One region of the Streptomyces sp. NPDC048606 genome, then DNA from elsewhere that is predicted to be linked to it. Evidence: riboswitches for the same ligand, from Rfam matches in the RefSeq annotation. Region 1 holds a riboswitch; the other holds the start of a gene.

What was found. A riboswitch is a leader RNA that binds a small molecule or an ion and turns the genes downstream of it on or off. The one in region 1 is predicted to bind cyclic di-AMP.
Region 2: another riboswitch for cyclic di-AMP. It lies ahead of AB0D01_RS11405 (LysM peptidoglycan-binding domain-containing M23 family metallopeptidase); the one in region 1 lies ahead of AB0D01_RS12190 (transglycosylase family protein).

The regions. Positions count from the first base shown of each region.
Region 1 is NZ_JBEZIB010000009.1:87,622-92,597, reverse strand. It holds gene AB0D01_RS12200 (cytochrome P450) at 1-1,160, shown strand, start outside; gene AB0D01_RS12195 (transglycosylase family protein) at 1,310-2,389, shown strand; cyclic di-AMP (ydaO/yuaA leader) riboswitch at 2,664-2,834, shown strand; gene AB0D01_RS12190 (transglycosylase family protein) at 2,837-3,589, shown strand; gene eno (phosphopyruvate hydratase) at 3,978-4,976, shown strand, end outside.
Region 2 is NZ_JBEZIB010000008.1:154,468-159,443, reverse strand. It holds gene AB0D01_RS11410 (SGNH/GDSL hydrolase family protein) at 1-734, opposite strand, end outside; gene AB0D01_RS11405 (LysM peptidoglycan-binding domain-containing M23 family metallopeptidase) at 897-1,919, opposite strand; cyclic di-AMP (ydaO/yuaA leader) riboswitch at 1,924-2,088, opposite strand; gene AB0D01_RS11400 (tyrosine-protein phosphatase) at 2,407-3,225, shown strand; gene AB0D01_RS11395 (aspartate aminotransferase family protein) at 3,274-4,677, opposite strand; gene hpnH (adenosyl-hopene transferase HpnH) at 4,674-4,976, opposite strand, start outside.

The sequences.
Region 1 (4,976 bases):
ACTCCCCGGTGCACCGCACCCGGCTCCCGAGCGGGGTCGAGGCCTGGCTCGTGACCCGGTACGCCGACGCCCGCCAGGCCCTCGCGGACCAGCGCCTGAGCAAGAACCCGGCGCACCACGCGGAGCCGGCGCACGCCAAGGGCAAGACCGGGATTCCGGGGGAACGCAAGGCGGAGCTGATGACGCATCTGCTGAACATCGACCCGCCGGACCACACCCGGCTGCGGCGGCTGGTGTCGAAGGCGTTCACCCCGCGCAGGGTCGCCGAGTTCACCCCGCGCGTGCAGGAGCTGACCGACCACCTCATCGACGGGTTCTGCGCGAAGGGGGAGGCGGACCTCATCCACGAGTTCGCCTTCCCGCTCCCCATCTACGCCATCTGCGAGATGCTCGGCGTACCGCGCGAGGACCAGGACGACTTCCGCGACTGGGCGGGGATGATGATCCGCCACGGCGGCGGGCCGCGCGGCGGGGTGGCCCGCTCCGTGAAGCAGATGCGCACCTACCTCGGGGAACTGATCCACCGCAAGCGGGACGATCTGGGCAACGACCTCATCTCGGACCTGATCCGGGCCAGCGACCACGGCGACCACCTCACGGAGGCCGAGGCCACGGCGATGGCCTTCATCCTCCTGTTCGCCGGCTTCGAGACGACCGTGAACCTCATCGGCAACGGCGTCCACTCCCTCTTCATGAACCCCGACCAGCGCGCACGCCTCCAGACCTCCCTCGCGGCGGGGGAGCGGGCCCTGTTGGAGACCGGGGTGGAGGAGCTGCTGCGCTACGACGGTCCGGTGGAACTCGCCACGTGGCGGTTCGCCACCGAGCCGCTGACCCTGGGAGGCCGCCGGATCGAGACCGGGGATCCCGTGCTGGTGGTCCTCGCGGCGGCCGACCGCGACCCCGAACGGTTCGCCGAACCGGACATCCTGGACCTTTCCCGAAGTGACAATCAGCACCTTGGATACGGGCACGGAATCCACTATTGCCTCGGCGCCCCGCTCGCCCGTCTCGAAGGGCAGACGGCCCTGGCGACTTTGCTGACGCGTCTGCCGGATCTGGAACTTGCCGTTCCCCCTACGGACCTGCGCTGGCGCGGCGGACTGATCATGCGTGGCCTGCGCACCCTTCCCGTCCGCTTCACACCCCGAAACGGATGAGCGGAGCGGCGGGCTCCTGACGGAGGGCGGATCGGGAGCCTCCGGGGCGGCGGTTGACCGTAAGTCAGTCACCGATCGAACTTGTGACATCCGTTCGAAGGCGGCTAGGTTCTGCCGTTACCCCGCCGTTATGCGAAAGGTGCAGCCTCATGCTTCCCGGGAACGGCCGCCACAGACGCCCCCGCCAGGTACCCGCACTGGTGGTCACCGCAGGAGTGACCGGCTCCGCTCTGGCCCTGCCGCTGCTCGCCGCCACGAACGCGAGCGCCGCCGACACCGCCACGTGGGACAAGGTCGCCGACTGCGAGAGCGGCGGCACCTGGAGCGCCAACTTCGGCAGCGGGGCCTACGGAGGCCTCCAGTTCACGCTGGAACAGTGGAAGAACGCGGGCGGACTCGCCTACGCGGAGCGCCCGGACCTCGCCAGCCGCTCCCAGCAGATCGCGGTGGCCGAGCGCGTGCTCGCCTCCCAGGGCCCCCAGGCCTGGCCGCTGTGCGCCGCCTCGGCCGGGCTGACGCAGAACGGTCCGGCCGCCGCCGTCGACCCGGGCGACGCCAAGACGCCCGCTCCGGTGGCCCCCACCCCCTCGCGCCCCGACCACTCGGTGCCCGTCACCGGAACCGACCGGCCGACGGACTTCGGCGCCCCGACGCAGCAGCCGGGCCAGGGCCCGCTGGCGCCGAGCCCCAGCGTGCTGCCGGACTACCCGCTCGGCCCCTCCAGCGGACTGCCCGTCATGCCCGATCCGGACTACACGACGCCGCCGACCACCCCGACGGTTCCGCCGACCACCGCGCCGGTCACCCCGACCGCGCCCGTGGACCCGGCGAACCCGACCGCGCCCGTCACCCCGACCACCCCCGTGGACCCGGCGAACCCGACCGGCACCCCGACGCCCACCGCCCCGGCCGTCCCGGGCGTCACTCCCGCGCCGGGTGCCACGCCCGCCCCGGGCGCCACGCCCACCGCGGGCACCGAGGCGACCGACGGCGCCGGCAAGCACCGCGGCCCGGCGGCCGTCGAGGTCCCCGGCGCCCCTGGCACCCCGTCAGCGGCCACCCCCGCGCCCACGTACACCGTGAAGGCGGGCGACAACCTGGCCACCATCGCGAACGCCAACGGCGTCAAGGGCGGTTGGAACCAGATCTACAAGGCCAACGAGCAGGTCATCGGCGGGGACGCGGACCTCATCAAGCCCGGCCAGAATCTGGATCTAACCAAGAAATAGGGGCAGTTCGGACACCCGTAAAGAGTTGAATGTCCGTTATCGGTAAATGAGACATGCGTCTCTTCCGGTCAACTGGCGTGTCACGTTCCGGAACTTCCGCAAACCGGGCTCTCACCTGCGAAAACACGCCTTCCCGGAGGGCAAGTAGGCCGGTTTCTCCCTGATGTCACACGTTGAACATCGGGGAGAGACCTGTCTACCTTCTGAATCGCTCACCACCGTGGGCACCTTCGACCGCATCGCCGAATCCTGCCGGCGGACGGGGGGAACAGTCGTCGCGCAAGCGCCGAAGGCAGGAGCGGGGGAACCAAGGTAGGCGCCGGAACGGCTCGTCCTCGGACGGGACTTGACCGGCTAGGGGTTAAGCCGTGCGCTCGACGCACGACCGGGCAACTCATCCGCCCGAACCCGACAGCTCACCTCGAAGGCGTCGGTGAGGAGAACCTCATGCTGCTTTCCGGCAAGGGCAAGCACCGCCGCGGCTCCAAGGCCGTCCGCATCGTCACGCTCGCCGGTGTCGCCGGTGTCGCCGTCGCCGCCCCGCTGATGACCGCGGGCACCGCCAGCGCCGCCACCGCCTCCGAGTGGGACAAGGTCGCGCAGTGCGAGTCCGGCGGCAACTGGGCCATCAACACCGGCAACGGTTACTACGGCGGTCTGCAGTTCTCCGCCTCCACCTGGGCCGGCTACGGCGGCAAGGCGTACGCCGCCACCGCCAACAAGGCCACCAAGGCCCAGCAGATAGCCATCGCCGAGAAGGTCCTCAAGGGCCAGGGCAAGGGCGCCTGGCCGCACTGCGGCGTCGGCCTGTCCAAGTCCGCCTACAACGGCGGCGGCTCGACCACCACCCCGGCCAAGCCGTCGAAGCCGCAGACCAAGCCCGAGACCTCGAAGCCGGCGCCGGCCAAGCCCGCGAAGCCGGCCACGCCGAAGGTCGAGAACCAGTCCTCGAAGCCGTCGACCTCGAAGCCGGCCACCCCGGCCCCGAAGCCGTCGACCCCGAAGACCGAGGCCGGCACCGGTGCGGGCACCGTGCAGACCGGCAACGGCTCGTACGTGGTGAAGGAGGGCGACACCCTCGGCACCATCGCCGCCGCGAACAACATCAAGGGCGGCTGGGAGAAGCTCTTCCAGCTGAACAAGGACATCGTCTCCGATGCCGACCTGATCTTCCCGGGCCAGAAGCTGAAGCTCAGCTGAATCCCGGCGTAACGGCCGCCCCGACCGCACCGGTCGGGGCGTCCGGAGCACCACGACGCCCGGCGCGCGAGCACTCGCACGCCGGGCGTTCGGCGTGTCCGCACACCGGGCCCGCGCGCTCGGTCCGCGCCCGCGTCGGGCCGCTCCGCGCACCCGTGTCGGACCGGCCCGACACCCGGAGCGGACCGCTCCGCGCCCGCTTCGCTCCCGTCGCGCTCGAAAGAACGGGAGACCTATGTCCGGGAAGAAGGGTATTCGGGCCCTTTTTCGTCCCAGGACCCGGGCGGTCGGCGGGCCCACTGCCCGGAGCCGGTTAGGCTCTAGTCGGCAGGGGCCGTCCCACGGCCCGACACGCCACCGCACACCCAGCGTCACATCCCAGAAGGAGATGCTCGTGCCGTCCATCGACGTCGTCGTAGCCCGGGAAATCCTGGACTCCCGAGGCAACCCCACGGTCGAGGTCGAGGTGGGCCTCGACGACGGCAGCACCGGCCGTGCTGCCGTTCCGTCCGGTGCCTCCACCGGAGCGTTCGAGGCCATCGAGCTCCGTGACGGTGACCCCAACCGTTACCTCGGCAAGGGTGTCGAGAAGGCCGTCCTCGCCGTCATCGAGCAGATCGGCCCGGAGCTCGTCGGCTACGACGCCACCGAGCAGCGCCTGATCGACCAGGCCATGTTCGACCTGGACGCCACCGACAACAAGGGCTCCCTCGGCGCCAACGCCATCCTCGGCGTCTCCCTGGCCGTGGCGCACGCCGCCTCCGAGGCCTCGGACCTGCCCCTGTTCCGCTACCTCGGCGGCCCGAACGCGCACCTGCTGCCCGTTCCGATGATGAACATCCTCAACGGTGGGTCGCACGCCGACTCCAACGTGGACATCCAGGAGTTCATGATCGCCCCGATCGGCGCGGAGACCTTCTCCGAGGCCCTGCGCTGGGGCGCCGAGGTCTACCACACCCTCAAGAAGGTCCTGCACACCAAGGGCCTGTCCACCGGTCTCGGTGACGAGGGCGGCTTCGCCCCCAACCTGGAGTCCAACCGCGCCGCGCTCGACCTCATCATCGAGGCCATCAAGCAGGCCGGCTACACCCCGGGCAAGGACATCGCGCTCGCGCTCGACGTCGCCGCGTCCGAGTTCTACAAGGACGGCAAGTACGAGTTCGAGGGCCAGTCCCGCTCGGCCGCCGAGATGACCGACTACTACGCCGAGCTCGTCGAGGCGTACCCGCTCGTCTCCATCGAGGACCCGCTGTTCGAGGACGACTGGGCCGGCTGGAAGACCATCACCGACCGCCTGGGCTCCAAGGTCCAGATCGTCGGCGACGACCTCTTCGTCACCAACCCCGAGCGCCTGGCCCGCGGCATCGAGGAGGGCTCCGCGAACGCC
Region 2 (4,976 bases), on a different contig from region 1:
TCCCCGCGCAGCCGGCGGCCGATCCACGGGACGAGGTGCTCGCGCGCCCACTGGATGTTGTCCCGGGTGACGTCCACCGAGCCGCGCGGCGGCGTGGGCGGCCAGGGCTGGTCCGGGTCGGCCGGGACCTCGTAGCCGAGGACCTGCGCCGCGCGCAGCGCGACGCGGGTGTGCCCCTCGGGCGAGAGGTGGAGCCGGTCGCCGTCCCAGGCGCGCCGGTCCTGCACGGACCTCAGCGACCAGAGGTCGAGGACGGGGCAGTCGTAGCGGTCGGCGATGGCGCGCACGTGGGCGCTGTACGTGGCCACCTTGCCCCGGAGGTGCTTGAGGACCGGGACGCCCCGGGTGTCGAAGCCGGTGGTGATCATGACCTGGCCGACGGCGCCGGTGAGGTCGGCGACGGCCGCCTCGAAGCGCTCCGCCACGTCGTCGGGGTCGGTGCCGGGCCGGATGATGTCGTTGCCGCCCGCACAGAAGCTGACGAGGTCCGGGGCGAGGGCCTTGGCCCTCGGGACCTGGTCGGCCACGATCTGGTCCAGGAGCTTGCCCCGCACCGCGAGGTTCGCGTACCTGAAGTCGTGCTCGTCACGCCGATCCGCCAGGAGTACGGCGAGCCGGTCCGCCCAGCCGAGATACGAGTCCCCGGGTCCCGGGTCCCCCACGCCTTCGGTGAAGCTGTCCCCGATCGCCGCGTACGAGCCGATGGTCTTGAGTGTCGTCTTCGTCGCTGCCACGGGAACCCATCCTTCACCCCCGAAAGCAACCTACGCCAACGTAATGAGGGGTTGACGGACCGTGATCTATACCACCCGGGGGATAAGGAATAAGTACAGATGGGGCCGGGACCCCCCTCAGGCCCCGGCCCCACGTTCCCCACCGCCCGTCGGCGGTTGTCCTCAGAGGCTGACGCCCTTCGACCGGAGGTAGGTCACCGGGTCGATGTCGGAGCCGTAGGACGGGCCCGTGCGGATCTCGAAGTGCAGGTGCGGGCCGGTCACGTTGCCGGTGGCGCCGGAGAGTCCGATGCGCTGGCCGGCGGTGACGCTCTGGCCGACGGATACGGACAGCGAGGACAGGTGGCCGTACTGGGAGTACTTGCCGTCGGCGTGCCGGATGACGACCTCGTTGCCGTACGAGCCGCCCCAGCCTGCGGAAACGACGGTGCCCGCGCCGACCGCCTTCACGGTGGTGCCGGTGCTCGCGGTGAAGTCGACGCCGGTGTGGTAGCCGGAGGACCACATGCTGCCGCCGAGGCGGTACGGGGTGGTGACGCCGCCGGCGACCGGGGAGACGAAGGCGCCGGCCTTCGCCGGGGCGGCCGGGGCGGCGGGGGCCGCCGGGGCCTTGCCGACGGAGCGCGGGGCCGGGACGGTCTTCTTGACCGGGGCGGGCTTCGGCGCCGGGGCGGCCTCGGGGGTCGCCCCGTCGGCGGCGTCCGCGCCGGAGGAGTCCTCGTCGCCCGCCTGGGTCCCGGTGGAGGAGCCCTGGGTCGGCGCGGCGGGCGCGGTCGACGCCCGCGGGGCGGGGGTCCGGCCGGCCGCGCCGTCGAGGGTGAGCTTCAGGCCGGGGTGGATGAGGGAGGGATCAGAGCCGACGGCCTCGCGGTTGTCGGCGTAGAGCCGCTCCCAGCCGCCGGTGACGTGGCGCTCGGCGGCGATCTTCGAGAGGTGGTCGCCCGGCACGACGGTGTAGACGGTCGGCGCGGCGGCGGGAGCCTCGGCCGGCGCGGCGACGGGGGCCGCCTCGGCCCGCACGGGCGCGGCGGCCGGGGTGTTCGACGTGGCGGCGGGACCGGTGGCGTGGGCGCCGCCGGCTCCGATCAACGGCAGCGCGAGCGCGGCTCCGCCGGTGCCGGCCACCGCGATTCCGCGGGACAGGGAACGGGACTTCGGACGGCGGTGCTTACCCTTTCCGGGCATGGCGAATTCCTCTCCGTCGCCTGCGAGGTGAGCTGTCGGGTTCGGACTGGAGATGTCCGGCCGTATCCGTCGAGGACGTGTACGGCTTCACCCCTAGCCGACCGGATGGGATCCGGTACGGCGGCTTACCTGGTTCCCCCGCTCCTGCCGCGCGCGTCGATGGTCGGGTGCGGTTCCCGGGCGGCGGCAGGATTAGGCGGTCCACCCGGATCGATCGCGAAGGTAATCGAGCGGGACCGTGGCCAACAAGCCGCCGATTCCCCGACGCATTCACGGGGAAGGGGAATCGAGGCAATTCCTGTCACCCTCCGTTTGTTCCGGACCATCAACAACCGCCCCGGCAAGGCAATTCGCATTTCGTGATCAGGCACGCACGGTCACCGTATGATCTGGCTCACGGAGTCCGGCACGATCTCGCCTCCCCCTATGGCAAGTTGGCCCCAACCAGCGTAATTCGGACAACACAGGACTAGATGGAGGAGCACACGTGACCCAGCTGATACCCCCGCCCCTTCCGCCGCGGCCCGAACCGGAGCCGGAGCTGATCGGCGTGCGCAACTTCCGTGACGTGGGCGGGTTGCCCACCGCCGACGGACGGAGGGTCAGGCCGGGACTTCTGTTCCGAAGCGGACATCTCGCGCATGCCACCGAAACCGGTGCAGAGTTCCTCGGCTCCCTCGGCCTCCACACCGTCTTCGACTTCCGCAACCGCGCCGACCACGCCCTGGAAGGGGCGGACGTCGAGCTGCCGGGCGTACGGAACGTGAACATCCCGCTGTCGGATCCCGCCGACGGCCGCGAGTTCTGGAAGATGGTCCGCGAGGGCGATCTGGCGCAGCTGCGCGCGCTCCTGGGCGAGGGGAGGGCCGCCGCCCGCATGGCCGAGTCGTACCGCACCATGGTGCGCACCCGTACCGCCGAGCACAGCCGGGTCGTCCACGCGCTCGCGCACGACAGCGTGCCGGCGCTCATGCACTGCGCGGCGGGCAAGGACCGGGCCGGTCTGTCGATCGCGGTCACCCTGCTGGCGCTCGGGGTCGAGCGCGAGGCCATCGTGGCGGACTACCTGGAGTCGAACGCCCCGCACCGCCGCTACCGGGTGCGCCGCGACGACGAGGCGGAGGCCCGCACCCCCGAGGTGATGGAGCTGCTCTCACCGCTGTTCGACGCGCGCGCCGAGTACCTCCTCGCGGCGTTCGAGGCCATCGACGGCGGGTGGGGCGGTGTAGACCGCTACCTCGCCGAGGGTCTCGCGCTCGCGCCCGAGACCCTGGAGCGACTGCGCGGACGGCTGCTGGAGCCGTAGGACCGCTCCCCCGCGGGGCCGTGCGGGCCCCGCGGGAAGCCGCGGTCGTCAGCGGTTGGCGACGGCCTGTTTGACCAGCGTCCGGCCGAAGTCCCACATCAGCGAGCCGCCGCCGTGGGCCTCGTCCATGACCTCGCGGAAGGCCCCGACGAAGCGGTCCACGTCCCCCTCGTCGACGATCAGCGGCGGAATGAGCTTGATGACCTCCAGGTGGTCGCCGGAGACCTGCGTGAGGATCCGGTGCCGGCTCAGCAGGGGCGCCACGACCATCTGCGCGAACAGACCCTTGCGGGCGGCCTGGAGCATCGTCCAACGGCCGCGCAGCCCCAGCGAGGACGGCCGGCCGAACTCGATGCCGATCATGAGCCCGCGCCCGCGCACCTCGTGCAGCAGCTCGTACTCGTCCACGAGCGCGGCGAGCCGACCGCGCAGCAGGTCGCCGGTGGCGCGGGCGCGGGCGACGATCCCCTCGTCCTCCATGACGGACAGGACCGCGAGGCCGGCGGCCATCGCCTGCGCGTTGGAACCGAAGCTCGCCGAGTGCACGAGCACCCGGTCCATGGAGGAGTAGACGCGCCGGAAGATCCAGTCCTTGCCGAGGGTGGCGCCGATCGGCACGTACCCGCCGGAGAGGGCCTTGGCCACGCACACGAGGTCCGGTTCCACGCCCGGCTCGTGCTGGTACGCGTAGAAGTCGCCGGTGCGCCCGAGGCCGGTCTGCACCTCGTCGGCGATCAGCAGGGCCTTGTGCCGGTGGAGCATCTCCTGCGCGGCGAGCAGGAACCCCGGCGGGGCCGCGTGCACCCCCTTGCCCTGGACGGGTTCGACGATGAGCGCGGCCACGTCCCCGCGGGCCAGCTCCCGCTCCAGGGCCGTGAGGTCGCCGAGGGCGATCCTCGTGTCCGGGAGCAGCGGGGCGAAGCCGTCGCGGAAGCCGGCCTCGCCGTTGACGGACAGGGAGCCGGTGGTGAGCCCGTGGAAGGCGTGGTCGCAGTAGAGGACCCTGGGGCGGCCGGTGGCGTACCGGGCGAACTTCAGGGCGGTCTCCACGGCCTCGGTGCCGCTGTTGCCGAAGAAGACCCGGTCCAGGTGGGGGCTGTGCGCGAGGAGCCGCTCGGCCAGCAGTCCGGGCAGCGGCGGGCAGTCGAAGCGGGTGAGGTCGGCGAGGCCGGCGTCGAGGACGTCGTGCAGGGCGCGGCGGACCACCGGGTGGTGGCGGCCCAGGCCCATCACCCCGAATCCGGCCAGCATGTCGAGGTAGTCGTTGCCCTCGGCGTCGAAGAAGTGCGCGCCCTCGGCCCGCGTGTAGACCTTGTCGAAGCCGATGGTGTGCAGCATCCGGGGCAGCTGGGGGTTGAGGTGGCGGGCGTGCAGCTCGTAGCGTTCCCCGCCGCGCTCGGCCAGCAGCGCGGCGAGGTCGAAGCCGCCGGCTCCGCCCTGCGCGGCCGTCATGACGAGGCTTCCCGGTTGCCTCCGATGGTCTCGCGGGCCGCGCGCAGGGACTCCTTGAGGGACCCCATGGTGGCGAGGACGGCGGTGGGTTCGTAGCCGCAGTGCGCCATGCAGTTGGCGCAGCGCGGGTCCTTGCCGCGGCCGTACTTGCTCCAGTCGGTGTCCTCGATGAGTTCCCGGTAGGTGGGGACGTACCCGTCGCTCATCAGGTAGCAGGGGCGTTGCCAGCCGAAGAGCGAGTAATTCGGAATGGCCCAGGCGGTGCAGGGGAAATCCGCCTTGCCTTCCAGGAAGTCGAG